3 regions of the Loigolactobacillus coryniformis subsp. coryniformis KCTC 3167 genome follow, and region 2 is predicted to be linked to each of the others. Evidence: predicted binding sites of a transcription regulator. Region 2 holds the regulator's gene; each other region holds the start of a gene.
What was found. Region 2 encodes NrdR, which represses ribonucleotide reductase genes. Its sites were predicted from a motif close to ACACNATATATNGTGT; they were not measured.
Positions count from the first base shown of each region.

Region 1: a site for NrdR is predicted at 5,981-5,996, ahead of nrdD (anaerobic ribonucleoside-triphosphate reductase). Genes of this name have one in related genera too.
Region 3: a site for NrdR is predicted at 6,466-6,481, ahead of nrdH (glutaredoxin-like protein NrdH). Genes of this name have one in related genera too.

Region 1 covers NZ_CP017713.1:1,078,038-1,088,300, reverse strand. The annotation lists gene LC20001_RS05405 (MBL fold metallo-hydrolase) at 1-201, opposite strand, end outside; gene LC20001_RS05400 (monooxygenase) at 395-898, shown strand; gene LC20001_RS05395 (FtsX-like permease family protein) at 1,179-1,478, opposite strand; gene LC20001_RS05390 (IS30 family transposase) at 1,599-2,627, opposite strand; gene nrdG (anaerobic ribonucleoside-triphosphate reductase activating protein) at 2,967-3,548, opposite strand; gene nrdD (anaerobic ribonucleoside-triphosphate reductase) at 3,653-5,869, opposite strand; gene LC20001_RS05375 (heavy metal translocating P-type ATPase) at 6,088-8,133, opposite strand; gene LC20001_RS05370 (CopY/TcrY family copper transport repressor) at 8,391-8,843, opposite strand; gene LC20001_RS05365 (hypothetical protein) at 9,032-9,238, shown strand; gene LC20001_RS05360 (DNA-directed RNA polymerase sigma-70 factor) at 9,343-9,921, opposite strand; gene LC20001_RS05355 (NYN domain-containing protein) at 10,013-10,263, opposite strand, start outside.
Region 2 covers NZ_CP017713.1:1,785,988-1,796,250, forward strand. The annotation lists gene LC20001_RS14595 (alcohol dehydrogenase catalytic domain-containing protein) at 1-197, shown strand, start outside; gene LC20001_RS14600 (zinc-binding dehydrogenase) at 176-766, shown strand; gene rplT (50S ribosomal protein L20) at 812-1,171, opposite strand; gene rpmI (50S ribosomal protein L35) at 1,262-1,462, opposite strand; gene infC (translation initiation factor IF-3) at 1,575-2,078, opposite strand; gene thrS (threonine--tRNA ligase) at 2,275-4,269, opposite strand; gene dnaI (primosomal protein DnaI) at 4,578-5,507, opposite strand; gene LC20001_RS08800 (replication initiation and membrane attachment family protein) at 5,510-6,880, opposite strand; gene nrdR (transcriptional regulator NrdR) at 6,965-7,456, opposite strand; gene coaE (dephospho-CoA kinase) at 7,828-8,430, opposite strand; gene mutM (DNA-formamidopyrimidine glycosylase) at 8,427-9,275, opposite strand; gene polA (DNA polymerase I) at 9,284-10,263, opposite strand, start outside.
Region 3 covers NZ_CP017713.1:1,090,523-1,100,785, reverse strand. The annotation lists gene LC20001_RS05475 (YaaL family protein) at 1-259, opposite strand, end outside; gene recR (recombination mediator RecR) at 428-1,024, opposite strand; gene LC20001_RS05465 (YbaB/EbfC family nucleoid-associated protein) at 1,258-1,569, opposite strand; gene dnaX (DNA polymerase III subunit gamma/tau) at 1,599-3,299, opposite strand; RNA gene ffs (signal recognition particle sRNA small type) at 3,653-3,739, opposite strand; gene tadA (tRNA adenosine(34) deaminase TadA) at 3,781-4,308, opposite strand; gene LC20001_RS05445 (aldo/keto reductase) at 4,366-5,205, opposite strand; gene LC20001_RS05440 (hypothetical protein) at 5,271-5,615, opposite strand; gene LC20001_RS05435 (class I SAM-dependent methyltransferase) at 5,687-6,295, opposite strand; gene nrdH (glutaredoxin-like protein NrdH) at 6,570-6,797, shown strand; gene nrdE (class 1b ribonucleoside-diphosphate reductase subunit alpha) at 6,932-9,103, shown strand; gene nrdF (class 1b ribonucleoside-diphosphate reductase subunit beta) at 9,161-10,147, shown strand; gene LC20001_RS05415 (adaptor protein MecA) at 10,240-10,263, opposite strand, start outside.

The DNA.
Region 1 (10,263 bases), 710 kb from region 2:
ATCAGCCATGTGGTCATGATGATAATGCGACAATAGGACAGCATCCAATTGTAAAGGATCTAAGTAATGTTGTAAGCTTAAAAGTGCCCCACTACCGCAATCCAGCAACAAATTAAACTTAGCAGTTTGAACCAAATAAGCACTAGTGCCAACGTCTTGATACGGATAGCCACCATACATTCCTAGAACAGTTAATTTCATTCACAAAACCCACTTTCTTAGAATTATTCACCATCTTCAGTATAACAGTTTCGTTCTTTGCTTGACTAATCTCATCTATTATAAGCTAACATTTTAAATATCAAAAAACGCAGCGCTCTCATTACCAATAATTGGTAAATTGCGTTATGCTATAGGTGTAGGCGAATGAAAATAACGTTAAGGGGTGTAAATCATGATTCATAAAATTATTGCAACTTTTGGTTCACAAAGCGTTTTGGCGCAATACCTAGACCGGGAACCCCAGCGGCGACTGCTATTATTAAAACCAGCTGAAGCTACTGAAGCTTTTCAACTATTAGATCTCTCAGATCAGCCTGCTTTTTTTAATAATCCATTACGTTACGACACACGCTATCATACTGGCATTGATGATTTAACTGGTTTTTTCAACTTTTCCTATTTGACCTTTGCAACTACTGAAGCAGCAAAAGTCTTTTTGGCGCAATTTGATCAATTATGCAAGCAAGCCGAAAACTTTATCGGTCTCAATGATTTATTCCTATTGCGTTTAGACGCTGCTAAAATTGAATACGTCATTTTTTCAGTTTGGCAACGTGATGCTGACTACTTTAATTGGCGTAACTCAACCGACTTCAAGCAGATAAAACCTTATATGGGTGCTGGTCATTATGTCCAACAATTCCATCAAGCTAATTACGTTTTAGCACAACGATAGATTTGTGACATAAGGCGATCAGCTTTTGAGCATTAGCCTAGAGCGGCGAATAATTCACATAGTGGATCATTTGACGATCGTAACTACTACGCCACCGTAGTGGTTGATTTTCGTACCGAAAAGCTTAAATATTCTGGACGTTGTCCATTCAACTCAGGCGAAAACCGCCAAGTTGAAACAGGGCAAGCGGAAAAAGTTGCCTTATGGCATACGTTTTAACGATATTGTTCGGAAGTGCAAAGAAGGCGTTGGGCATAAGTTATTTATGTTACAACGCCTTTTATTTTGGTCTAATCAAGCGATAATAGATGCGCGCAGTGAGCCAGCAGTAAATACTATAAACCAACAAATAAAATAGCCCAATCAAGTAGGCAAAGGTTAAATCAAGTTGATTAAGCCACACATTTAAAATGTGTAACGCAAAGTACGCGTTGATCATACCTAATATAATTGGCAGTAAGAACGTCATCCCTGTTTGAACATAAATTGAGCGCCGAATCGCCTTTAGACTGACGCCTAACTTGGTCAACAATATATACTGTTCCCGATTTTCTGCAGCAGTCGCTAATTGCTTTAACATAATAATACTGCCAGTTGCCATGATAAAAATTAAACCCAAATTGCAAGAACAAATTAGCCACGCAATAAATCCCGGTAAGACAGTATTTTCATTGATATTCATATTTTAAAGATTCAATCTTTAGCCGGCGGCAGCGGAGAAAAGCTCTTTTGGGGTTTGGTAACCTGACTGCCGGCGTGGTAAGTTGTTTAGCTTGGCTTCCACTGCTTGGATATCACTAGGGCCTAAAGTATCCATGGACAGGCCCTTAGGCACATCACGACGGATCATTCGATTATGCGCCTCATTTGTGCCTCGTTCTGAAGAGCGGTAAGGGTGGGCATAATAGAGGTCGGCAACCCCGTCAAGCACCGTCCCCGCCGCTGCGAATTCTGCCCCGTTGTCAGCGGTAACGGACTTCATGATGTGCCCGTATTCTTGGCAGATCTTAGCCAGTTCGTAGTTGACTGAATCGGCGTCACGGCCATCAATCAAACGCAGGATCTGACAGCGAGATTGGCGCTCGATCAGCGTTAGAATGACACTTTCTTGGCCGTTACGTTTACCGACTACGGTATCCAACTCAAAGTGACCGAACTCTTGGCGCTGATCAATACTTTTAGGTCGCTCTTCGATACTTCGTCCGGCCAGACGCTTATGCTTGGGTGAATGGTGGTGTTTGGTGCGGCGCCGGTTTTTTTCGAGCAGATCAAGATTACGGACTTCAAGTAGTTGCGCATCGATATAGTGGTATAACGTCTTGGTCGAAACCATCTCCTCAGGTTGATATAAGCCTTCAAGTTTAGCACGGCCCACCGCGGCATCAGGCGACCAACCGTCTTGGTGCAAATGGGCCGTAAAGTAGTGGATAAAGTCAGCGACACCAGCGAGTTTCAAAGGTCGATGACAGGACATTCGGTTAGCTTCGTATTTGGCCTGTGCCGCTTCTGGCGAGTACTCGCGGTGATATTGCCGTTGACCGTTCACTTTTTTAACTTGGTCGATCTCACCACGGCGTAGTTCATTACTGATTGTTTGATGACAAACGCCGATAACTCTAGCAATTGCGCGGTTAGAGTATCCTTGGCTGTGTAGCGTGGCGATTCTGCCGCGCTCAAATGAAGTTAGGTGGTGACCTTTTTCTCGGACTGTGGTATTCTGTTCTTGCATCAAGACAATAACCTCTTTCATTTTTGTGTTGGAACATCAATGATAACAGAGATTTGTCTTGGTGTTTTTTATTTTTTCAATTAGCCGGATCTAATTGGCTAACTTGATTATAAAACGCGCGATCTAAAATTGAATCGTATATCAACAAAAAAACTGATGAAAATAGTGAAAACCAACTCACTTTCTCATCAGTGTTTTTTATATGATGAATTTGAACTGTCTCTACGCAAAAAATGGTTTTAAGTCCAATTTACAGCCATCAAAATGGAATCTAACGTATTCTGCGGGTCTTTAACCAGACTTGCGAAAGCACCCATTTCATGGCATTATTCCTGTTCATTATTTAATTAAATTAGCCCATAACGTCACTTCGCCACGGCTCAGTGACTGTTGCACATCAATAATTCGTTGATTAGCGCTACCACGAAATTGTAATGTCAGATCCTTCTGCGCTTGTAAAAAGCGACCATCGACCAACACATCTAGTTCGCGCAACAACGCTAACTTATCCGGCGTTTCCTGTTGTAATTCCGCCCAAGTATAGCCAGTCCAAGACCAGACGTCCTTGGTGTGACCAAATTCAACGCGTAGTCGTTTAACCAAAGCTAGACAAACCTGCGTATTAAGAAACGGTTCACCACCAAGCAACGTCAAGCCCTGTACATATGGCTGGGCCAGATCAGCCATAATTCGATCTTCTAACGCTTGTGTATAAGGTTGCCCGTAGTTAAAATTTTGGGCGATCTTGTTATAGCAACTAGGACAAGCAAACTTACAGCCAGAAACGTATAGACTATTACGAACACCTTCGCCATCAACAAAATTGAACGGCTTATAATCAGCGATCCGCATCTGACTTAGTTCCTGGGACTGCCATTCTTGCGGCTGCGGATTCTGTGGTAATTTCTCCGTCTCACTCACCCTGCCTCTTCTTCACTGTAATTATTTTGATACTAAAACTTCTGCACACGCTTGCGCTAAATTTGACTTACAGTCGTATAGTCTGAATCAGCACAAAAATATAACTATTGCCGTGCCTGAGTGGTTTGATCATTGCCTAAAACCAAATGTTTGACCCGCGCCGAAATTTCTTTGTGGCGGCCATGTACCATTGGCCGTTGCAATGGGTTGCCTAAATAACCACAAGTCCGCTTGACCACGTCACAGGTTTGCGGATTATGATTCCCACATTGCGGGCATTCAAAACCACGCTCAGTTGGTTTAAAATCACCTTTGAAACCACATTCGAAGCATTGATCAATTGGTGTATTCGTACCTAAATAAGCAACTCGATCGTACGCATAGTCCCAAACTGCTTCCAACGCTTTCGGGTTTTGCTTTAAGTTAGGATACTCGCAATAGTGAATAAAGCCACCAGCACTATATTTAGGATAATCCTTTTCAAAATCTAGCTTTTCAAATGGTGTTGGGGCTTTGCGCACATCATAATGAAAACTGTTTGTATAGTAATCTTTATCCGTAACATCCTTGACCTTGCCAAACTTCTTTAGATCAGCCTGACAGAACGTATTAGTTAGACTTTCTGCTGGTGTTCCATAAACACTGAAATGATAGCCATATTCTTTTTCCCAGGCTTCACAATTAGCGGCTAATTCCTTGACGATTGCCAAGGTAAAGTCTTTAGCAGCTGGATTTTTCTCCCAAGCATGACCATAGAAAACTGCGCCAACCTCATATAAACCGATATAGCCTAATGAAACCGTTGCCCGATTATTTTTGAATAATTCATCAACAGAATCTTCTGGCTTCAATCGCTTCCCAAATGCACCATGTTCGTATAAAATCGGAGCATTTTCTGGTTCAGCTTGCTTGGCCCGTTCAACCTTAAACACTAAAGCATCCTTACAGATCTGTAGTCTTTCTTTCAAAATAGTCCAGAACTTGTCCTGATCACCAGCGGCTTCTAAAGCGATCCGTGGTAAATTCAAGGTCACCACACCAAGATTCATTCGTCCAGAATTAACTTCCTGACCATGCTCATCCTGCCAACCTTGCAGGAAACTGCGACACCCCATTGGCGCCTTAAACGAGCCGGTCAGCTCTACTAATTTATCGTACATCAAAACGTCGGGATACATTCGTTTTGAAGCACATTCTATTGCTAACTGTTTAATGTCATAATTTGGTTCATCAGGATTAAGATTCAAGCCCCGCTTAATACTAAAAACTAATTTAGGGAAAATTGCGGTCCGTTGCTCCTTGCCTAAGCCCTGAATCCGAATTTGTAGAATTGAACGCTGAATTTCGCGTTCGATCCAACTAGTCCCCAAGCCAAAGCCAAGCGTTGTAAACGGCGTTTGCCCTTGCGATGAATACAACGTATTGATTTCGTATTCTAGCGCTTGCATCGCATCATAGATGTCTTTCTTAGTTTTCATTTTAGCAAAAGCGTGTTGCTTTTCTGTACCATCGATCCAATCTGCCGCATCGCTAAGGTGCTTATCGTAATTAAGCTGAGCAAAAGGCGCTAATAACTCATCTACCCGATCAGCTGAACAACCACCATACTGCGATGAAGCTACATTGGCAATGATCTGTGCCATTTGTGCCGTTGCTGTTTGGATCGAATGTGGACTTTCAACTTCAGCATTGCCGATTTTAAAACCGTTAGTCAACATCTCTTTAAAATCGATCAAGCAGCAGTTAGTCATTGGACTGTAGGGTTGGTAATCTAAATCGTGCCAATGAATATCGCCTTTTAGATGGGCATTAGCCACATGTGGTGGTAATAATTTTAAACCCATTGCCTTAGCGACGGTACCGGCCGTTAAATCACGCTGTGTGTTGAAGACTTTACTATCCTTATTGGCATTTTCATGAACGACTGTGGCATCTTTTTGCATCAATTTCTGGATCGTAAAGTTGATGTCCGTTGCTTGATTGCGCGCAAAATCACGGTGTGTCCGATAATTGATGTATTCCTGTGCCAAATCATATTGGTGCTCACCTAATAAAATGTGTTCAACAATGTTCTGAATCTCATAAATCTTAACCGCATCAGTGAAACGTTCTTGTACTTCAGCAACCACTTTATTAGTTACCGTTTCAATTTTATGATTGGTCAAGGGATCGAGTTCACCATGAATATGTTGTTCAGCCTTAACTAAGGCTTGATAAATTTTAGCCGCCGTAAATGGAACTCGGCGGCCGTCACGTTTAATGACTTCAGTTACTTTTAAAGTTTGCGGTTTAGTTGGTTGGTTAGTTCTGGTTTCTAGCATATTTTCAACGCCCTTTCACAATGTGAACATTTTAACCATATATTCCATACTACTTGGTCCCAGACCGTAAATCAATATATAGGGATTAAATTAAAATAATATTCTATTTGACAGCTACATATAGTATGTGGTAGTAAACGCATTAAAAATAAATTCAAGTTTATCGCAAAAAAAACAGGCCACCAGTGAAAAAACACTCTGACCTGCCATTTGAACTTTTATTTTAATTTCAACGTTAAAGCGTTAATCGCAACAACGATCGTTGATAACGACATCAACACGGCACCAACTGCTGGGCTGAGCAACACACCGATCGGCGCTAAGATTCCTGCGGCTAATGGTAAAGCTACAATATTGTAGCCCGCACCCCACCACAAGTTTTGAACCATTTTACGCATCGTTCGCTGGGCCAAATTCAAAAAGTTTATAATATCAGCTGGATCACTGCGAACTAGAACAACGTCGGCAGAATCAATGGCGACATCTGTTCCGGCGCCGATAGCAACACCAATCTCGGCAGCAGCCAAACTAGGCGCATCATTGACACCATCACCGACCATCAAAACGCGTTGACCCTGCGCCTGATATTGCGCCACCATTTTGGTTTTATCCTCCGGTAATAACTGTGCATGGAAATCATCAATACCTAATTGTTGTGCCACTAACGCTGCGGCGGCCTGATTGTCGCCGGTCAACATAACTGGCCGGATCCCCCGGGCTTTCAAATGCTGAATAAAATCGGCTGCATTTGGTTTGATCTGATCTCCTTGAGCGACCAAACCTAAAACCTGCTCTCCGCGCAATAAGAAGCTGATTGAATTACCTTGTGCTGCCAAATTATCATAAACGGTCTGTTCAAAATCAAGCTGTTTTTGCTGTAAATAAGCAGCAGTCACAATGGCATAATCAACTTGATCAATACGGCCTTGCAGACCAACGCCAGATAATTGTTTCACATCTGTAGCCGTTGGAAGAACCAATTTTTGAGCTTTGACCGCTGCTAAAATTCCCACCGCTAATGGATGGCTCGCATTTGCTTCTAGTGCGGCCATCAGCCTTAGAACGTCGTCCTGTGATTCTTGGCCAAACGCGACGACTGATTTAACTTTAAAATTCCCTTCCGTTAAAGTCCCAGTTTTATCCATTAAAACCGTATCAATTTGTTTAGCCGCTTCTAGGGCATTACGATTACGTAACAATAAGCCATGTGTCGCACCTAAAGCCGTACTGCGCGCAACCACTAACGGAATCGCTAATCCAAGCGCATGCGGACAAGCAATGACTAATACCGTGACTGTACGCTCCAAAGCCACATTCAGTCCACTTAACGACAGCCAAACGATAAACGTGACTAATCCAATAATCGTTGCGGCATAAAATAACCAGCCGGCTACTTTATCGGCCAAATTTTCAGCTTGTGATTTATGTTGCTGGGCCTGCTGCACTAGCTTCATCACTTGACTCAAATAGCCAGTTTCACCAGTCCCAGTAACTTCGATAGTTAACGTCCCCGTACCGTTGACCGCGCCACCGATCACTTGTGCACCAGGCGTTTTTTCAATAAGCTTTGCCTCACCGGTAACTAATGCTTCATTGACGGCCGATTGACCAGCAACGACGCGACCGTCAGCCGGAATTTTTTCACCTGCTTTGACAACGACTTGCTGTTGAGCCTGCAATTCGGCAAGCTCGATATCCTGGAGGGAACCATCAGCTTGCAAGACATGCGCTTGACCAGGTAATAAAGCCGCCATTTTTTCAACTGCACTACCAGCACTACTGATTGCATTCATTTCTAACCAGTGGCCCAGCAACATGATCGTGATCAAAGTGGCTAGTTCCCAGAAAAAATCCATCTGGTGAGGCACCGTCGATAAGAAGTGATTAGCAATAAACGCCCAAACGCTATAAATATAAGCAACTGAGATACCTAGCGCAATCAACATCATCATCGCTGGTTTACGCTCAGTCAGCTCCATTTGTGCACCCTGTAAAAATGGTTTACCCCCATAAATAAATAGGAAAGTAGCCACAATCAACACTAACCAATCAGAACCGGGGAAAGTAAACTGAAAAGGTAAGTGCAATCCCATCATTGGCGTAAGTAGAATAACTGGGATCGTCAAGATCAATGCTACCCAAAATTTTTGCTTCAGGTTACCCATATGCATCATATGACCACCGTGCATCATCGTGTCACCACTCATATCGTGGTCCATTGATTCCATATCATGAGCCATCTTCATGTTATCTTTTGCTGCCATGATGTCATCTCCTCTATCTCACTTAATAGGTTAGTTTATTAGTAAAAACCACTAATAAACTTTTGATGTTCATGTCGATGTCCATTCAACTACGGCAAAAGATTGCCAAGTTGAAATATGGCTCTATCTCACTTAATTGGTTAATTTATTAGTAAAAACCACTAATAAACTTTTGATGTTCGTGACGATGTCCATTCAACTACAGCAAAAATTGCCAAGTTGAAACATGGCTCTACCTCACTTAATAGGTTAATTCGTTAGCAATTACAACTGCCATCCGTACACTGACAATTGTCTGGTAAACAATTACAAGCCACTTCTTTAGGCGCTGTTTTTTGCTTTTCCTGTAACGTTGTGATCAACGCCGCAATATCAGCTTGGCTCAACGTCGTATCTTCAACCATCTTCAACAAGGTTTTACCAACTTTATGCTGACATAATTGCCCAATAAAAACTTCACTCGCTGTATCCATGGCCTGTTGCTCTGAAATTAACGGGCGATATAAGTACCGTTTGCCATCACGCTCAGCAGTTAGCGCCCCTTTTTTGACTAACCGCCCAACCAAAGTTTTGATTGTCGCCGCTTTCCAATCCATTTTTGTTGCTAAAACATCGCTGACCGTCTGACTACTGACTTGGCCTAAGGTCCAGGCAACACGCATTACTTGCCACTCAGCCGCTGAAATATTTAACGCTGTACTAACTTCCATTATTGCCTCACCTTTCGCTGATAATTTTAATTTCAGCTTAAGTTTACGTTTGTAATCGATACTTGTCAACTGATTAACTGCTAAATTGCACTCACTTTATGACACACCCGGCTAAACTTACACAAGCTTTATTGGGCTAAAAGTGTTATAGTTAAGTAGTGTATATCACCAAAAATGAGGTGAAAAATGTGATTACCATCGTAACTAAGGACGGCAAACAACACAGTTTCGCCGATGCGACCCAAGTTGTGGTCATGTCCAAAACTGGTTCTAACGCTTACCCATTAGATAAGTTTCTCGATGTTAAGGAACCACGGCGCTACATTTTATTCCACGACACCACACTATTATTCGGTGTCAACACTAATGATATCGAATCAATCAAAGCAGAGTAAACAAAAATACGCAGCCTTAACTTATAAAAGTTAAAGTTGCGTATTTTTTCACTTCTAAATGGCGACAGGGATGAAACAGAATTTCTGCTTCATCCCTGTAAGTACTACATTAAAACATGGTCTGCTAGGTAACGCTTCAACTTACGACGACAGCGCTCAAGCGCGTTGCGTACTTGCACTTCCGTGATCTCATTATCATCAGAATTAGATGTCCATTCAAAACCGGCTGTTAATTGGCGATAAAAAACAAAACGCTCTAACTCTGATAATTGACTGATAAAATCAGGTGCACTAGCACGGATCATTGACCAATTAACGGTCTGCAACGTTCCTTCAGCTTCCAGTCGTTGCTTGATATCGTCAACTTCCAATGATACGGTATGTCGATCAATTTGGCGTTTCTTAGCATTTTGATGGCGAATTAAAGTGTAAACCCGACACAGCAGACAACGCTGATAATAACGGCCAAAAGTTAACCGCGTATCACGCCGATAATGTTGCGCAGCTTGAAAACAAACGATCCGCGCTTCCTGATCCCAATCATCATCATCTAGTTCATAAAGATAATATTGTTGCTGGATCTTCTTTAACATAGGTCGATAGAGATAGAATAAATGCTCAAATGCGTTAGAATCTCCGGCCGCTGCTGCTGAAATCAATCTTGAAAGTTCATTTTTATCCATTTTTTTCACTGGCTGCCATGTTTAGATTTAGCATAACAACAATAAAAGCGTTTTACAAGCGAACTAACGTTTATTCAGCCCTTAGTTATCGCTAATCATTTTTAGTTAAATCATCGCGTAATTTTGCTAACGATAATAATTGATTAGAATCCCACGGTGAACGCCGGCGTAAATCCGTATCACGATAATGCCGAACATCGCGGGCAATTTCTGCCTTAGCCCGCTGAATAACCATTTTAAATTCCCGTGATGAGATTCGAACCGCGCCACGAGAAAAAATCGTCCACTGCTCGGCTTGATCACTAGTGACGACCGTGACTTGTGTTAATCGATTTTGTAAGT
Region 2 (10,263 bases):
ATCGACCATTGGCCTTTCCAATCGTTCCCGGCACAGATGTCATTGGCACTATTCGTGCAGTTGGCGAACAAGTCACTGATTACGAAGTGGGTGATCTCGTCGTCGGTCACAGTAACTTAGGCGCTTATGCTGAGCAAGTGGCGCTCTCACATAATAAAATTGCCAAAGTGCCAAAGTGCCAGCTAACACACCGCTAAGTGCGCTCGTTGGTTTACCTTCAGTCGGTATTACGGCTTATAATTTATTACTGGTGAAATTGCAATTACAGACCGGCCAAAGTCTGCTAGTTGAGGGCGCAGCTGGTGGTGTTGGCAGTATGCTGGTACAAATTGCTAAAGCACAAGGCGCCTACGTTACCGGCGTTGCCAGTGCAACAAATGCTGAGTACGTACAACAATTAGGCGTTGATCAATTCATCAGTACGACCGATCTCGCTGCTAGTAACGTTCATGCTGATATCGTGATCAACGCCGTTAGTGGTGGTCGTGATCAGGCTCAGGGGCTAGCCCATGTTGCCGAAAATGGCCGTTACGTCAGTTTAAACGCGGTACCACCAACTAGCGACAACATCGAAGCCCTGGCTTTCCAACCAGAAAAAGGCTTCCGTGATCGCCCAGCACTAACCTATCTACTAGAACTTTATACCCACCAACAATTGCAGCTGCCAGTGGCAGCAAAATTTACCTTTGATGTGGCGGGCGTACGAGCCGCACATCAATTACTTGAACAACATCATCAACCTGGCAAAATTATCGTAATGAAATAAAAAAGTTGTGCTCGCGCTGAGCACAACTTTTTTTAAACCAAATTATTATTTGGCAATAGCTGATTTTGCTTGTTCTGCTAAGTCAGAAAATGCTTTAGCGTCACTAACGGCAAGTTCTGCTAACATCTTGCGGTTAATGTCGATGCCAGCAACTTTCAAACCGTGCATCAATTTGCTGTAGCTAATGTCATTCAAACGTGCTGCTGCGTTAATACGAGCGATCCATAATTTACGGAAATCACGTTTAACCTGACGACGATCACGGAAAGCATAACGGTATGAAACCATTACTTGAGTGTTTGCTGTTTTGAACAAACGATGTTTTGAACCGCGATAACCTTTAGCTAATTTTAAAACCTTTTTACGACGTTTGCGCGTCACTGTTCCACCTTTAACACGTGGCATTGAAATTCCTCCTCAAATACTTCGGCGTTTCACTATTGTGAAAACTTAGGAGCACGAAGTTACCTAAAAATTTAATCGATCGATGCTACCTTACTTCATTTGGGATAGCATTTGTTTGATCCGCTTCATATCGCTAGCGGAAACCATGCCTGGCTTAGCCAAGAAACGACGTTGTTTCTTAGTTTTACCATGGAAACGGTGGCTCGTGTAAGCGTGATGACGTAACAATCCGCCGTTACCGGTTTTCTTGAAACGTTTTGCTGATGCACGATGTGTTTTTTGCTTTGGCATAATTAATCTTCCTCCCTACAGAAGACTGTGGCGAAAAACTGCCGTCACAGTCTTTCCAAACAATATTAATGGTTGTGCGTTCATTACTGATCGCACCTTGTAGTATAAAATACTACTGCTTCTCGGCGATTGGTTGTAACATCATCGACATGCTACGCCCGTCCATCTTGGGTTGCGCGATAACCGTTGCAATGTCCTTAGTCTCATCGGCCAAGTGCTTGAGTACTTCACGGCCAATTTCCTTATGGGTAATTGCCCGGCCACGGAAACGAATTGATGCTTTAACTTTGTCACCCTTAGCTAAAAACTTACGTGCATTCTTAAGCTTGGTATTAAAGTCATTTTCGTCGATCGTAGGACTCAAACGGACTTCTTTGATGCTAACGATTTTTTGTTTCTTACGGGCATCACGTTGTTTCTTTTGCAATTCAAAGCGATACTTACCGTAATCCATGATCCGCGCTACCGGTGGCTTAGCGTTTGGGGCAACGAGAACAACATCCAAATTAGCTTGGTCAGCAATCCGCAATGCTTCAGTTTTACTCTGAACGCCTAATTGGTCACCATTTTCAGCGATCAAGCGAACCTCACGTGCGCGAATCCCATCATTGACCATCATGTCTTTTGCTATGGCTATTCACCTCCAAAAATTTCGAGAAATTTGCAGAAAAAAACGGAGCCCGCTTCCGCAGACCCCGCCACAAACCAGTAACCTGGTTTGATCCGTTCATTATCTGCCCAGAGACATTTAGTCAGCTTAGGCGAGAAGCGGGCTGCTTCTGCTTTAATTCTCAATACGCTAAAGTATACGGTTATTTCTGATTCTTGTCAAGCTTTTGGGCTACATTTGCTTCGGTACCCTTTAATTTACCGGTGCGACTGTAGTTACCAACTTCGGCAACCATGGCGTCAATATAAATATTGGCATCTTGGGCGATTCCTTTGTCCTCACCGTAATGGCGGACAGAAATGCTGGCGTGACTCTTTTCTTCATCACCAATTACCAAGGTGTACGGAATTTTTTGCGTTTGGGCTTCACGGATCTTGTAGCCCATCTTTTCGTTACGATCATCGATCTCAACCCGCAAACCACGAGCAGCCATCCGTGACTTGATCTGTTCAGCATAGTCCAAATGCAATTCGTTCTTAACTGGAATGATCACTGCTTGGACTGGGGCTAACCAAGTTGGGAAAGCACCTTTGTAAATTTCAGTCAAGTAAGCAGTGAAGCGTTCCATTGTTGAAACCAAACCACGATGGATCATAACTGGCCGATGTTCTTCACCGTCGCTACCAACGTACTTCAAGTCAAAGCGTTCTGGTAACATGAAGTCTAATTGAATCGTTGATAGTGTTTCTTCGTTACCTAAAGCAGTCTTCGTTTGGACGTCCAACTTAGGACCATAGAAAGCAGCTTCGCCTTCTGCTTCAGTGTAGTCAAGGCCCATGTCATCCATAGCCGCCTTCAACATCGTTTGCGCACGATTCCACATTTCGTTATCGTCAAAGTACTTTTCAGTATTTTGTGGATCACGATAGCTTAAGCGGAAGGAATAGTCGTTAATGTCAAAATCAGCGTAAACTTCGATCATCAACTTCAAGATGCGTTTAAATTCATCTTCAATTTGGTCTAACGTAACAAAGGTATGACCATCGTTTAAAGTCATTTCCCGAACACGTTGTAACCCAGAAAGTGCACCAGATTTTTCATAACGATGCATCATCCCTAATTCAGCGATCCGCAATGGTAATTCACGGTAGCTGCGGATATGATGATTGTAAATCTGAATATGGCTTGGGCAATTCATTGGCCGTAATTCCAATTGTTCGCCATCACCCATGTCCATTGGTGGGAACATGTCTTCACGATAATGATCCCAATGACCAGATGTCTTATAAGCATCTAAGTTCATCAGAACTGGTGTATAAACGTGTTTGTAACCATTTGCTACTTCTTTATCGATAATATAACGTTCGATCGTCCGCCGAATCGTTGCCCCTTTTGGCATCCAGTAAGGTAAGCCAGCGCCAACTTTAGGATCAACGAAGAATAGATCCAACTGGTTACCGATCACCCGATGATCACGATCATGGGCTTCTTGCCGCCGTGCATCGTCAGCATCCATTTCCTTTTGACTGAAGAAAGCTGTCCCGTAAACCCGTTGCAACATCTTGTTACTGGATTTACCTTGCCAGTATGCGCCGGCAACGGACAATAACTTGGAAACTTTCAATAATTTCGTATTTGGCAACACGCCTTGTTCACCAAAATCAGTGAAGTCGCCTAAATGATAAAGCACGACTTCATCAGCATCTAAGTCATTTAACAAGCTAGTCTTGTAAGGATCAGCAGCAAATTTAGCCAAAGCATCCGCTTTAGAAACAACTTCGCGTTCGATCACATCACCGTCAGCGACGATTTTAGCCATATGATCATTGATCGCAACTAAGTCATCAACTGAAACTGGCTTAGCATCGTTATCAGTGTCGTAATAGAAACCGTGTTCCGTCAAAGCATGTTCGCCAAAAGTCATTGCTGGGAATAAATCGTGCAATGCGGCACCTAAAGCCAAGCTTGCGGTGTTCCACAAAACTTGTAATCCAGCTTCATCTTTAGCAGTCACGATTTCGATTTTACCGTCTTTAGTCAATGGTGCAGTTAAATCAACTAATTGCCCATCTAACTTACCTGCAATTGCCTTCTTACCTAAACTCGTGCTGATTGATTTTGCCACATCAGCAACGGTTGTTCCTGCAGCGAAGTCTTTGACTGCGCCATCGGGGAACGTTAACTTGAGTTCTGCCATGAATTTGGCCTCCTTAAAATATTAACCGCAAATAAAAAGTCCCTGAGATCAAATAGACCTCAGGGACGATAATTTCGCGGTTCCACCCAGATTTAAAGTGCATGCACACTTCCTCATTAGCGTTATTAACGGTAACGGACCGACCCTACTTTGCATAGAGTTCTTGGAAAGTGGTCATCAACTATTGGCCTAGCAAGTCACAGCACCCTTGCCTCTCTGAAAAGCTAACTTAGTCGACGGTATCTTTCCGCTTCGATAACCCAATTGAACCATATCTCTAAGTAAAATTCAAGTCGGATACTTAATTTTTACGGTTGTCGCCGCCGATTTTTTCCGAGTAATTCGACTTCACGACTGAGAAAACGCACACGTTCCATAATTCGTTTGGCTTTTAATGGTTCCTGCTCGCCACGTTGGGTCACGCTTAAATGCTCTCGCTCCAGTTGCTGCATAGAAAAATTCGACGAGAAGAACGTCGCTAATTCTTCCTGCATCCGGTATTGCAAGATCACGCCTAAAACGTCATCCCGGATCCAACTAGACATTGAATCAGCGCCAATATCATCGATCATTAGAATTCGTGAGCGCTTAATGGCCTCCAATTTCGGCGTCAAATCATTTTGGCCGATGGCATTTTTCATTTCCACGGCAAAAGTTGGAAAATGCACTAACGTGGTTTGAAAACCGCGCACCGCTAATTCATGCGCCAATGCACCTAACAAATAAGTCTTGCCGACACCAAAATTACCATACAGATATAACCCTTGATGGAATTTTTTTGGTGCTTTAGTGTAATCATCCAGAAAAAGGGTCACCGCATCTAACGCAGCGAAACGATCATCATCTTGATAAAATTGACCCAAACGCGCCTCGCGAATATTTTTCGGCATATTGATCGAACGCACCCGTGATTGTAATGCCTTCGCTTCTTCTGCCGCAACTAATTCAGCAGTCGGTTCGTAGGTCACATCAATAAAATGATGATTCAGGATCAGCCGTGGTTGGTAACCCGGTGCCAATGAAGTTTGTTTGGCCTGAAATTTATGATTTTCGGTCACAAACTCGTATAGTTTAGCGGCACTACGATCCAGCATCGGTTGGTCAATGGCCGCACGATTGGCGGCAATAAACTGTTGAACCGCTGGATCGCGCATGACTTTGGCCATTAGTTCATCGTAGTGTTGATTTAAGTTGCGTTTATCCATCAGGATCCGCAGGTTTTTACCCATATCTTCCATCGTTACTCACCATCCTTATTGTCCTGCAATGCCGCTAAGCGCTTCTGTACCGCCGCTCGTTGTTCCGCAGTGACTTGCTGTTTCGGCGCTTTATAACCGTCTTTAGCCCAATCTGGCAATGTTTCTTTGCGAATTGGCTGTTTACTGCGCGTATTGCGCTTAGGCGTCTGCTTTTGCCGGTAAAATGACTTAACTTCCTGCATTGCCGCTTCTGGTGTCGTCACGTTATGCTGCAACCAACCATTGGCCACCCCATCGACATACGCTTGGGTCAAAGTCGGCATTTTGCGTACACTGATCACATAGTGGCTTAAAATATTGATGATACTGGCGTCAGCGAAAACATGACGACTCATCAGCCGCTCCAGCACCCGCTGTTCGCTATCAGTCACGTAGCCACCTTGTTGCTGCTTCAACTGCGTTAAAAAAGTCACCGGTGCTAATTGCTTACTGACAGCGATCAACTGCTGATCATTTTTCGACAGCGCTGCATCTTTAGTAGCCGTCGGCGGTGCTGGCGTTGGAACGGCCGTCGACGCTGTTGTTGGTGCTACTTTCGCTGGCTGCCGCGCTACCAAACGTTTCAACGCCGGAAAATCCAATTTATTCGTCGTAATATTAATGCTTTCATTCACGTATTGCGCCAGTTCCAGCTCATTTAGGCCATATAATGCGTGTAACGTCAATAACTGATCATGATACTGATCCAATTCACGCTCCGAAACAAAGCTAGCATGCAGTTGTTGCTTGAAAAATGGCCAATCGAAATCCGCGGTTGCCCGTTGATCCAACTGCGGTTGCGTTGTTTGTGGCTGCGTTTTAAATTCGGATTTAGCCTCCGCAATCGTTGCCGGTAAGTGATTCAACAACTGTGAATTCACATGGAAAACATCGAGGAAGTTCAGGCTGACCTCTTCTAAATCTGCACTAGGGTGAACTGGATGCAATCGGAACTGTGTTTTTAATTGGGTGAAACGATCCTCACCCACCGCATCGTACAACAATAAACTTAATAGATCATCATTGAAAAACGCATTAGGTGCCTGCGGTGCATATAATTCATAGGTAAAAGTTCGGCCAGCCGCATTAACCTGCTGATAAGTTTTGATCAGGCCTAAAGCTTCCAAACGAATTCGACTTTCATATAAAGTCGGCAAATCAACATTCAATAACGCTAATAACGTACTGTGCGGCTGTGCTTTTTGCGCCACTGACTGCTGCGTCCACAGTAACAAATACAAACTATAAGCGCCGGTCCCCATTAATGGCTGATATAAGTACGTTAGCACTTGCCGATCAAAATCAGAAAGATAATTGGCATCGGTGACCACAAACCCATCACGGGGATCTAATTTAAAAAATGCGTCTTGCATCATCAATACCTCCTTCTAAATGTACTTTTTTAGCCAAAATTGCAAAATTAACCGGATAGTCAAAATCATTCAAGCTGCTCGTCACTATGATGGCTGCTCGTGATCAGACTTACCGGCACGTTTATCCCGGTCAACCATATCATTTAATTCTTTCAAAAACACATTGACGTCTTTGAATTGCCGGTAAACACTGGCAAAACGAATATAGGTGATTTCATCGACATCCGCTAATAACGTCATGACGTATTCACCGATGACCTGTGAAGCCACTTCATTTTCACCTAATGCCCGAATTTTATTTTCGACCTCATCAACGATTTGAGTCATTTGCTCCATCGTCACGGGCCGCTTTTCCGCCGAGCGAATCAAACCACGTAAAATTTTCTCGCGGTTAAATTCTTCACGGGTGCCATTTTTCTTAATGACTAATAGCGGTGTTTGTTCAACGCGTTCAAAGGTCGTAAAGCGAAAATTACAATTTTCGCATTCACGCCGCCGCCGAATAACGCGACCCTCATCAGTTGGGCGCGAATCGACGACGCGGGAACCATTATGATGGCAACGCGGACATTGCATGTTAGACACTCCATTTCACAATTAAAATTGTTTATTAGCACAAACTGCTAATAAATTTAGACGTTCCAGAGAACTTGCCGAATTATAGTTTGATCCAATCGACCTCGGCAAGTAAGTTCCAAGTTTTATTTATCAAATTAAACATTGTATAGCGTTCAGATTTAAATTTAAGCGAAACTAGGCTAGCTAGATTCCATTCCGGTACGCGCGGACGAAACCTAGTTTTTTGTACCCATCAAAAAATCACGTAGTATCTCAGTGCAAGAATATACCAAACTGGACTACTTACAGAAATTATACCATTCAATTGATTAAAACGTGATCTTATCAATCAACTTCATAAAGAAATAAGGTCAGGCCAACGCCCCACCTTATTTCTGTAAACCATATTGTGTTAAAAATTTTACCACTTGTTGCTTAGTTGCCGCAAGTGAATCGTTATTATCGATCACGATGTCAGCCATTTGCCGCTTAGCAATCAACGGCCATTGACTGGCGATGCGCTGTTTAGCCGCAACTTCATCTAAATGATTGCGAATCATCAGACGTTGTAACTGCGTGGAACCATCAACGTAGACCACCATAGTCAAATCAGCGTTTTGCTGATAGTGGCCTTCGAATAATAATGGAACATCTAAAACGATCAATTCTTTTTTAGCGTGCTTCAGCGCCACTAATTGGCGGTTGATCTCTTGGCGGATCAAGGGTCCCGTGATCGCCGTTAATTGTGCCAGCTGGCGGCGATCGGCGAACACGATTCGACCTAACTTTTGCCGATCAAGTGCACCGTCAGCCGTTAAAATTGCCGGTGAAAATAGGGTGGCCAATTGGCGTAACCCGATCGTCCCTGGGGCAACGACTTGCCGGGCGATCACATCTGCATCAACGATCGGATAACCATATTCAGCTAGCCAATGACTAACCGTCGATTTACCACTAGCGATTCCCCCAGTTAAACCTAAAACTAGACTCATGAGGCACTGACCTGGCTTTCCGGCAATACCTGACAGTGCGGGCAAAAATGGGTCCCGCGTTGGGCAACTTTGATTTTTTCGATGGTCACACCACAACGTTCACAGGGCTCACCTTCGCGACCGTACGCATGCAATGACAATTGAAAACCGCCGGTAGCGCCATAGGCATCGGTATAACTGCGGATCGTCGTGCCTTTGGCTTTGATTGCTTTAGCCAATTCGGCAATAATATTGTCGTGTAATGCCTGGATCTGTGCGCTAGTCAATGTGTTAGCTGGCTGTAATGGGTGAATCTGGCTTAACCATAACACCTCATCCGCGTAAATATTGCCTAAACCAGCGACCACCTTTTGATCTAGCAAGGTTGGTTTGATCGCCTTTTTATGCTTGCGTAACCGTTGCGTAAAATCAGCCACAGTGAAATCAGTTGCGGTCGGCTCAGGCCCCAACGTTTTCAAGCCGCCAACCTGATCTTCAGTGCCCGTTTTGATCAAGGTCATTCGGCCAAACTTACGCGTATCCAAATAGCGCAACGCAGTGCCATCAGTAAAATTGAAAATAACGTGAGTATGCTTGGTCACTTCTTGCGCTTGCGGCGTGACGCGGTACTTGCCCTCCATCCGCAAATGCGAAACGATCGTCAACTCGTCACTGAGCCGAAATAATAAATATTTGCCGCGACGGTCGATCTCCTGAAAAGTTAATCCAACTAAATCATTGGCAAACTGGGCACTATCACCATTGATGATCTTACCCCAGCGGACTTCCACGTTAGCGATTGTTTTATTTAAAATCAAGCCGCGCAATCCTTGGCGGACGGTTTCAACTTCTGGTAATTCTGGCATGTGTTCACCTAACCTTTTTTAACATCGTACCAAGTTGGGCCGCTGCCGTAGCCGACCTTCATTGGCACTTCCAACTTAACTGCGGCATCCATTACTTGTGGCACCAATTTTTCTAAAGTGGCGATCTCCGCTTCTGGTGCCTCAAAAATTAATTCATCATGGACCTGCAATAACATGGTTGCTTGTAACTGCTGTTCCTTTAACGCCTTTTGCATATTTAACATCGCCACTTTGATGATATCAGCCGCGCTACCTTGAATCGGCGTATTCATCGCTGTCCGTTCAGCAAATGACCGTAAATTGAAATTCTTCGAGTGGATATCCGGTAAATAACGGCGCCGATGGAATAACGTTTCGACGTAACCATATTTTTTGGCCGCCGCCACAATATCTTCCATGTATTGCTTAACGTTGGGATATTCGCGGAAATAACTATCAATATACGTTTTAGCTTGCTTACGGGTGATACCTAAGTTTTGCGACAAGCCGTAATCACTGATGCCATAGACGATCCCAAAATTGACCGCTTTAGCTTGCCGGCGCATATTAGGCGTTACTTCCGCCGCACTTTCTAGGCCAAAGATCCGCATTGCCGTGCTAGCATGAATATCCGCCCCTTCGCTAAAGGCCGCCTGTAAATTCTGATCATGGGAAATGTGGGCTAAAACCCGCAATTCGATTTGTGAATAATCAGCGGCAAAGATTTGCCAACCGGCTTTCCGCGGCACAAAGGCTTGACGAATTTGGCGGCCATCTTCATCACGAACTGGGATATTTTGTAAATTCGGATCAATTGACGATAAACGACCTGTAGCCGTCAAGGTCTGTAAATAAGTGGTGTGGATCTTACCATCATCTGGATGGATCACCTTCAATAAGCCATCAATGTAGGTTGATTGCAGCTTGGTCAAGCCACGATAATCAAGCACATCACTGGCGATCGGTGCGATCGCTTTTAATTGTTCCAACACGCCAACTGCCGTTGAAT
Region 3 (10,263 bases), 700 kb from region 2:
AATCATGCTCACTACGCGCCGCTCCAGGCATCAAACGATCACCTTTCGTACCGCGAATACGAGCTTCATGGTACAGAAATAAGTATTTAGCCCGTGCTAATTGCGTTTGTGAAATCAATTCTTCGTCCGCATCGTCAATTGAAATGACTGTTTCTTTAGCCCGATTCCAATCACTCATCGCTTCATAAATCGCGCTGAGCAATTTTTCATCATAACTTTTCTGCAGCTTAGAACGTTGATCCTGCTTACGCTTAAACATCTAAATACCTCTTTCCAGAGAGTGCTAAAAAAGGTACTCAGATTATGGAACATAACCTAGCTTACTAATAAGCGTAGTTATGTTGAATAATCTACCTTTTGTAGTACGTTTCCACAAAATTACTTATCCATTATTACCCATTAAAAACAGACTGTGCAATAATGTTGTTTACATTTCCTGCCGACCTTCAACTGCTTTCAGTAAGGTCATTTCATCCGCATACTCAATGTCACTACCCACTGACAAGCCATGAGCTAAACGAGTCACTTTAATCCCAGCTGGTTTGATCAGTCGTGATAAATAAGTTGCCGTGGCTTCTCCTTCAGGCGTTGCGTTAGTAGCAACGATCACTTCTTTGATCGTATCATTTTGCAGCCGCTTCAGCAAACTAGCAATATTGATATCTTCAGGTCCTTTACCTTCGATTGGTGATAAAACACCGTGCAACACATGATATAAGCCATGATATTCATGCATCCGTTCCATCGTCATAATATCTTTAGGCCCTTCGACAACTAAAACAGTACTCTGATCACGACTTTTATCGGTGCAGATCAAACAAGGATCCTCTTCTGTAATATTGCCGCAAATACTGCAGTAATGCAAATCTCGTTGTGCAGCGATCAATGCTTTGGCAAAGTCAGTGACATCATCTTGTTGCATGTCGATCGTATAAAAAGCTAACCGAGTAGCCGTTTTACTGCCAATTCCAGGCAATTTCATATAACTTTCGATCAATTTTGCAATTGGTTCAGGATATTGCATTGCAACGTTCCTTCCTAGAGTGGATTGAAAAAGCACTCAAATTATGCGGTATAGCTACCTCTGCTGTGGAGTAGTCAACGAGAAGTAAGCTCTATTTAACGAACAAGTGCTAAATCTAATACTTGCTATAGCGAGTTGCCACCAATGAGCGACAGTACTTTTTCGACCACGTTTATACTAATAAACACATCTTCATAAACTTAACTAGCCGTACCTTAAAATATATCTAAAAGCTACATTCCTGGTAAACCGCGGGTGTATTTACCCATTTTTTGTTCAGTTTCTTGATCAACCTTGGTCAATGCATTGTTAACTGCCATAATAATCAAATCTTGTAACATGTCAGGATCTTCCGGATCGATAGCTTCGGCTTTGATCTGGATATCTTGCATTTTCTTTTCGCCGTTAAAAGTCACCACAACTGCGTCATCGCTAGCAGCACCTTTAAATTCTTGCGCATTTAACTCTTCCTGTGCCTGAGCCATTTCTTTTTGTAATTTTTTCATTTGCTTCATCATACCTTGCATATTTCCGCCACGCATCATAGTTGATCATCCTTTCAAGAGATAAAATTTTAATCATTCTTAATTTCAATATTTTCACTACCAAATAGTGCTTCCGCTTGACTAACCACCGGTGCTACTTTCGTTTCAGCCGTTTGTTCTGTCGGTTGTTTGGCGCGCTGATGTTGTTGAATATAGGACTTACGTACTTGCGGCCATTCATCCTGGGGCACAAAAATGATCTTTGGCGTATAACCGACCAAACGATCCAATCCATTTTCCAACGAATCAACCATAGCCTGATTGCTATTAGCCCGATCAAGTAAAAAGTCACTATCAAAGGAAACAACGACACCATCGTGACTTGCCGCCACCGGTTTCGAAGCGTGCATTAACGCCCGATGTTGTACCGTCAGCATTTGCAATAGCTCGGCCCAAACTGACTTCAATTGTTGCAAGCTATCCTTAGTGGCATGATCCAAAATTGGATAAATTGCTGCTACATTGGTATGTTGCTTACTAGCCCGCCGTGGTGGTGTCTGCACTGGTACCGCCGGTTGTGACGTTGCAGCGCCATTAGTTTGTAAAGTAGCCAACTGCTGATGCAAAGTTTTTAACTCTTGCTGCAGTTGACTGAGTTCGGCGGTTGTTTCTGGAGTTGCAGCCGCAGCCACCGGAATCGTCGGCGTCTGACATAATTTGACTGACGCCACTTCCAAATAAATATCGGGATGATTAGTAAAGCGCAATTGCTGCTGACTATCATTCAGCACATCGATTACCCGATATAATTCATCAGCAGCAAAAGCCTGACTTAACTGCTTAAACTGATCATCGATACTACCTAATTCGATTTTCTCCACCATTGCTGGCGCCTGCTGGTAAAGCAATAGATCACGACTATATTCGATCAAATCTTCAATGAAGCGTCCCGCATCTTTGCCAGCGGCCAAAACTTGTTGCAGCAATTCCAATGCTTGCGGCGTATCGTGACTTTGAACTGCCTGCATATAATCAGCCAGCAACTGCTGTGCCGCACTACCAGTCACTTGCAACGCATTGTCCAAGGTCACGTGATTATCACTAAATGACAATACCTGATCCAGCACACTTAACGCGTCCCGCATCCCGCCTTCTGCCGCTTTGGCAATTGTTTTTAACGCTGGTTCTTCAAAGGTGATCCCCTTTTCTTGCAAAATATAACTCATACGATTGTAAATTGCCTGTGCCGAGATCCGTTGGAAATCAAACCGCTGCGTCCGCGAAATAATCGTCAATGGGACCTTATGCGGTTCTGTTGTTGCCAAAATGAAAACGACATGACTCGGTGGTTCCTCTAATGTTTTCAGTAAAGCATTGAAGGCGCCAGTTGATAGCATGTGCACTTCGTCAATAATATACACTTTGAACGGTGCACTAGTCGGCGCATACTTTGCTTTATCACGAATATCACGAATTTCGTCGACCCCATTGTTCGATGCCGCATCGATCTCGATCACATCATTTAAGGTACCAGCGGTGATCGCCTGGCAAGTCGGACATTCATTGCAGGGTTCGCCATCTTTCAAATTCGGGCAATTGATTGCCTTGGCAAAAATTTTCGCCGCCGATGTTTTACCGGTCCCTCGCGGACCAGTAAAAAGATAAGCATGGCTAGTTTGATGCGCCTCTAATGCATTACGCAATGTCTGCGTGATCGTTTCTTGTCCCACAATGTCAGCAAACCGTTGCGGCCGCCAAACTCGGTATAATGCTTGATAAGCCAACCCCATGCTTCCTTTCTACTTCACAATTAAGGTAGTTTATTAGCCAAATACGCTAATAAACTTCGATGTTACGGACGATAACCATTCTTGTGGCAAAAAACCGTACCGCAAGAATCATGGCCCTAGAGTGTCAAAAAAGCGCTCAGATTATGAAGTACTAGCCAGGCAATAAGAGACATGAAGTGACTCGTTTGGCTAGCGTAGCTATACACAATAATCTGCCTTTTTTGCACGTTTTCCCAATTAAAATGGTTCATTGATCAAATCGCCAAATCCAGCACCCATTTAACGATCAATAACCATAAAGCTCAAAATAAAAGCTCTTAGTCTATGGTCAACTAAGAGCTGTCTCAATTCAAATAAACAAAAGGCACATGACGTATCCTACTTAGTGCTGCTTTCTTCCGAACCTGACACGATTCGTAAGCACACCATTGCCTTAAGGCCTTGCGGCAATACTTATTATATTAGACCTGGCTCAAAAAAGCTAGTCCTTTACGTCATCTTTTGCTAATTTTTCTCGAGTTGCTTGTTTGGCCGCTTTTCGCTGCGCACGAATGCCACGGAAAAATTTTCGTAATTGTGCTTGGGCCTGATCGGCTAATACACCTGATTCCACAGTTGCTTGATGATTAAAGCGCGTATCCGTCAATAAATTCATAAAAGTACCGGCCGTCCCCGCCTTAGGATCAGTAGCTCCATAGTAAACCGCTGCGATCCGCGAATTAATAATTGCGCCACTGCACATCGGACATGGCTCCAATGTAACAAAAAGCGCTGCATCCTCTAAACGCCAACTTTTTAAATTTAAACAAGCTTCTTGGATCGCCAGAATTTCAGCATGGGTCGTTGCGTCTTGGGTATGCTCACGAATATTATGTCCGCGACCAATAATCTCACCCTGACGCACAACCACTGCACCGATCGGAACCTCACCAATTTGGGCCGCTGATTGTGCCTCAAATAATGCTTCACGCATATATTGTTCTTTTTCTGCTGCTGTGAATTGAACCATCAGCTCACCTCTCGCTCTACTATCTATTTAGTCTAGCATAATTCACTCAACGAAAAACTAAATAATTTCTAAAGGCTGCTTGCGTGTTGGCGCCGGAAACTCACGATCAAGCGCGGTTAATTCAGCCGTTGTCAAAATAATATCTGCAGCCGCAATATTAGCCTGCATATGCTGCCAATTACTGGTTTGCGGAATCGCCAACAGATTAGGTTGCCGTAAAGTCCAAGCCAGCAAAACTTGTTGTGCACTTAAATTATGTGCCGCTGCAACCGCTTGGACAACTGCATCATTATTGAAACGCTTATCCCCTTGTGCAACCGGTGAATAAGCGATGAACGGAATTTGTCGTTGTTGTTGCCAGGGTAAAACATCAAATTCAACCCCACGCGCACCTAAGTTATACAGATCTTCATTAGCCGCTAAGTTTTGGCCGGCATTGATCTGCTGCAACTCTAATAAATCAGCTTGATCAAAATTAGAAACTCCCCAATGACGAATTTTTCCCGCTCGCTTTAAATCTTCCAAACCAGCAACTGTTTCTGCCAACGGCACACGGCCGCGCCAATGAAGTAAGTATAAGTCTAAATAATCAGTCCCAAGACGCTGTAAACTAGCCGTTAGACTTTGCTGCATTCGCTGTTTAGTGGCATTTTGAGGATAGAATTTGGAAATAATAAAAAAATCTTGCCGTGAATAAGGTTGAATAGCCGTACCAACTAATGATTCCGAACGGCCAGAACCATACATTTCCGCTGTATCAATGACACGCAAGCCATGATCTAAACCATAGCGTAATGCCTTGATTTCAGCATCCCTTTTTGCCGCTTGATCCCCCATATGCCAAGTACCCATGCCCAATGCTGGTAGCTGTACCTGATCAAATTTAACTTGCTGCATTTAATCTCACCTCATATTGTCATAATAAATATTACAGTTATTTCAATAATAAATAGGCAGATCGCCTATTCATCACTTTGTTTTTTCTTCATATAATCACTTAGAAGTTCACGCCAATCACTGGCCTTATCTTGGAACCGTTCAGAGTAATCACTCACCCGATCACGTACATCGCCGAGCTTATCTGCCATTTGCAGTAAATGATCAATATCATCATCATTTAAACGATCAACAAAATCTAACACATGCTGATTGCCATTTAAATTATCTTTGACGTACGATTTGACCCGATTACGATTCTTATAACTCTGCAATTTATCCAATAATGCATCCGCCGCTAAATACGCGCCAGCCGCAGCTACAGCAGCTGTAACACCAATTCCAAGCAAAAGTTTTTGTCCTGTTTTCATGGGTGAGCCTCCTCGTAATAATCAGATACTTGCTATGGCTATAGTCTAACACAAAATCACATGTAACCGTATTAATTAGCTAGCCGTCGACTTTGCAAAATAAAGTAACCTTTGTTTTTAGCCAACACTGCAACGTTACCAAACACTTCTTCCATTTTCTGCTGTGCTGATGGCGCACCCTGCTTTTTCTGGATCACCACGGTTAGAACACCGTTGGGGACTAAATGTGCATGCGCACCACTTAAAATACCATGTACTACTGATTTGCCGGCTCGAATTGGCGGATTAGTTAAAATGGCCGCGTACTGTCCAGTAACAGCTGCATACTGATCTGATGAGAAAATTTTGACGTTAGTGATTTGATTGCGTGTGGCATTTTCGCGTGCTAAACTCAATGCTAATTCATTGACGTCCACCAGATCCACCTGTCGTTGTGGCTGTTCTTTCGCTAACGTCAAACCGATCGGCCCATAACCAGCACCGACATCTAACAACGGTCCCGCCGGTAAATCAGCGAAGCTAAACGTATCCAGTAATGTTCGCGTACCAAAATCAACGGTTCGCTTAGAAAAAACACCGTTATCAGTTACAAAAGTCATTGCTTGTCCCCGCAAGGTAAAGTTCCATTCTTGCTGATCATGAACCACGTCTGGATTTTTTGAATAATAATAATTTGCCAAAATTAATTTCCTTCCTGTATAGTGGCGCTACGATCTGTTTTCATCAATTTACAGCGCCAACTGCACAACAAAAGTTTTCCCGTATATAAAATTCTATGTTAAACTTATTTTAACAGAAAAATAGCGGCAAACAATCACACACCATATTTTGTGTTTAGATAATATTACAAACACAAAATATGGTGTTTTTTTATTGATTTTTTGTTAGTGAGCCTTTATACTGATAACACAAACAAAAATATAATTTAACTAATATAGATAAGGATTGAGCGTAATGAATAAACTAACTGTGTACACCAAAAATGGCTGTGTTCAATGCCGCATGACTGAACGTTTCCTGAAGGAACACAATATTCCCTTTACCGAACACAATATTGATCAAGAACCTGAATATGTTGATTATCTAAAGGAAAAGGGTTATCAAGCAACGCCAGTGGTTGAAGCACCTAATGTTAGTTTCTTTGGCTTCCGGCCTGATCAACTGCGCCAATTAGCAGTTTAGGTCATCACTCTCCGTTCTTGCTAGCACATGATCCAGCACACTCAGCTAAATCTGTTGAGTTGTCTTTGATCTTGTGCTTTTTATTTTTGGTCAAATAGTTTCCCCCAACACCCCTATAGAAAGTAGGAATCATCTTGTCTTTAAAAACGATCGATAGTCAAAATGTGTCTTATTACGCGCTAAACAATCAGATCAATATTCCCGTTGATGGTCAAATTCCTCTGAATAAGGATCAAGAAGCGTTACAAGCCTTCTTAGCGGAAAATGTTAAACCCAACACAAAAACATTTCCCAGTTTTAAAGCACGCTTAGATTACCTGCTAGAACATAATTATTTGGAAAGCGACTTTATTAGTAAATATTCGCTAACTTTTATGGAAGCACTGCACGATGAATTAGCCGCAGCTAATTTTCAGTTTAAATCATTTATGGCTGCTTATAAATTTTATGCTCAATACGCATTAAAAACTGACGATAATGCCTACTATTTGGAAAATTTCGCTGATCGCGTTCTATTCAATGCACTCTATTTTGCCGATGGCGATGAGCAAATCGCCCGCGATATTGCGAGTGAAATGATCCACCAACGATATCAGCCAGCAACCCCTAGCTTTTTGAACGCTGGTCGGGCGCGTCGTGGCGAACTAGTTTCCTGCTTCTTGCTGCAAACGACTGACGATATGAACTCAATTGGCCGCACGATCAATTCCGCTTTGCAATTATCACGTATCGGTGGCGGTGTCGGCATCACACTCTCTAATTTACGTGGCGCTGGTGACCCAATCAAACATGTCGAAGGTGCAGCGTCTGGCGTCCTACCGGTTATGAAATTATTGGAGGACTCCTTCAGTTACTCCAACCAACTAGGTCAGCGCCAAGGTGCTGGGGTCGTTTATCTAAACGTCTTCCATCCCGATATCATTGCCTTTTTAGGGGCCAAGAAAGAAAATGCTGACGAAAAATATCGTTTAAAAACGTTGTCCTTAGGTGTGATCGTCCCTGATAAGTTTTACGAATTAGCCCGACAAAATGCCGATATGTACTTATTTAGTCCTTACGATGTTGAACGTGTTTATGGCACCCCATTCTCTTATGTTGATATTACTGCGGAATACGATAATATGGTCGCTAACCCAGCAATTCATCACAAGAAAATCAAGGCCCGTGATTTAGAAAACGAAATCAGTAAGTTACAACAAGAATCTGGCTACCCTTATATTATCAACGTCGATATTGCCAATCGGGCCAACCCAATTGACGGCAAAATCATCATGAGTAATCTGTGTTCTGAAGTTTTACAAGTACAGCGACCATCGATCGTCAACAATGAACAAGGCTATGATGAACTAGGAACAGATATTAGCTGTAACTTAGGTTCAACTAACATCCCTAACTTAATGCATTCACCAGATTTTGGCCATTCTGTTAAAACGATGGTTCGTGCTTTAACTTTTGTAACTGATAATTCAAACATCGACGTGGTCCCTTCAGTACAAAACGGTAACCGCCAAGCACATACGATTGGCCTTGGTGCAATGGGCTTACACAGCTATTTTGCAAAGGAACATATGATGTATGGCGACCAAGCTAGTTTAGATTTTACTAATATTTACTTTATGCTGCTTAACTACTGGTCACTGAAAGCTTCCAATGAGATTGCCCGCGAACGTAAGGAAACTTTTGTTAACTTTGAAAAGAGTCAATACGCTGATGGCAGTTACTTTGATCAATACGTCAACCAAACTTGGCAACCGGAAACAGCTAAGGTCAAGACACTATTCAAAGATATTTTCATCCCAACGCAAGCCGACTGGCAAGCGCTAAAAGCGGACGTTATGCGCGACGGTCTTTACCACCAAAATCGTTTAGCCGTTGCCCCAAATGGTTCGATCTCTTACATTAATGATACTTCGGCTAGTTTACAGCCGATCGTTAATCGGATCGAAGACCGTCAAGAAAAGAAGATCGGCACCATTTATTATCCGGCACCTTATTTGTCCAATGATACGATGCCTTATTACACCTCGGCCTATGACATGGATATGCGCCACGTGATCGACATTTACGCCACTGCCCAACAACACGTTGACCAAGGAATGAGCATGACCTTATTTATGCGCTCGACGATTCCAACTGGCTTGTACGAATGGAAAAATGGTGAAACTGATAAAATGACTACGCGTGATCTCAATATTTTGCGTAATTATGCTTATAACAAGGGTATCAAGTCAATTTACTATATCCGCACATACACCGATGACGAAGATGAGATCGGCTCAAACGCCTGTGAAAGTTGCGTAATCTAGCATTACCGATATTGATACATTCAATAGAAAAGTGCATTGGCGAAAGGAAGACAATAAATGACAACAAATAACTACGCGGCGGTCAACTGGAATGCCGTTTCAGACGCAATTGATAAAGCCACATGGGAAAAACTGACTGAACAATTTTGGTTGGATACCAGAATCCCCGTTTCCAATGATTTAGACGACTGGCGCACCTTAGATGACGCTCATCAATGGTTGGTTGGCCACGTTTTTGGTGGCTTAACTTTATTGGACACGCTCCAGTCTCAAGATGGTTTAGCGGCTTTACGCAAAGATGTGCGTACCCCGCACGAAACTGCCGTTTTGAATAACATTCAGTTTATGGAATCAGTCCATGCTAAAAGTTATTCAACGATTTTCTCAACCTTAAATACTGACACTGAGATCACCGAAATCTTTCAGTGGAGTGACAACGAAGAATACCTGCAAAACAAAGCACAATGGATCAACCAAATCTATCACGACGAAACCGATCCCTTAAAGAAAAAAATCGCCAACGTGTTCTTAGAAACTTGTCTATTTTATTCTGGTTTCTACACACCACTTTATTATTTGGGCAATAACAAACTCGCTAACGTCGCTGAGATTATTAAATTGATTCTCCGGGACGAATCCGTTCATGGTACTTATATTGGTTACAAATTTCAATTAGGATTCAATCAACTAGGTCAAAATCAGCAGCAAGAACTACAAGATTGGTTGTTCGACTTTTTATATAAGCTATACGCTAATGAAGAAAAATATACCCATCTGCTCTATGATCAAGTCGGTTGGACTGAGGAAGTATTGACTTTTGTCCGTTACAATGCCAATAAAGCGCTGATGAACTTAGGCCAAAATGCTTTATTCCCGGATACCGAAAGCGATGTGAATCCAATCGTCATGAATGGTATCTCCACTTCTACCGCAAATCATGATTTCTTCTCCCAAGTCGGCAATGGCTATCGCTTAGGTGAAGTTGAAGCGATGCACGACAGCGATTATAACATTGGCGCACCAAAAGAACCGAAAGCAAAATAGATACGCAAAAATCCATGTCGCAGTTGACATGGATTTTTATTTTACCGCAAACAAAAAACCGCCGATAAACGATCATCGCCGATTAGTTGTGGTTATTTAAAATAGTAACGCAATAA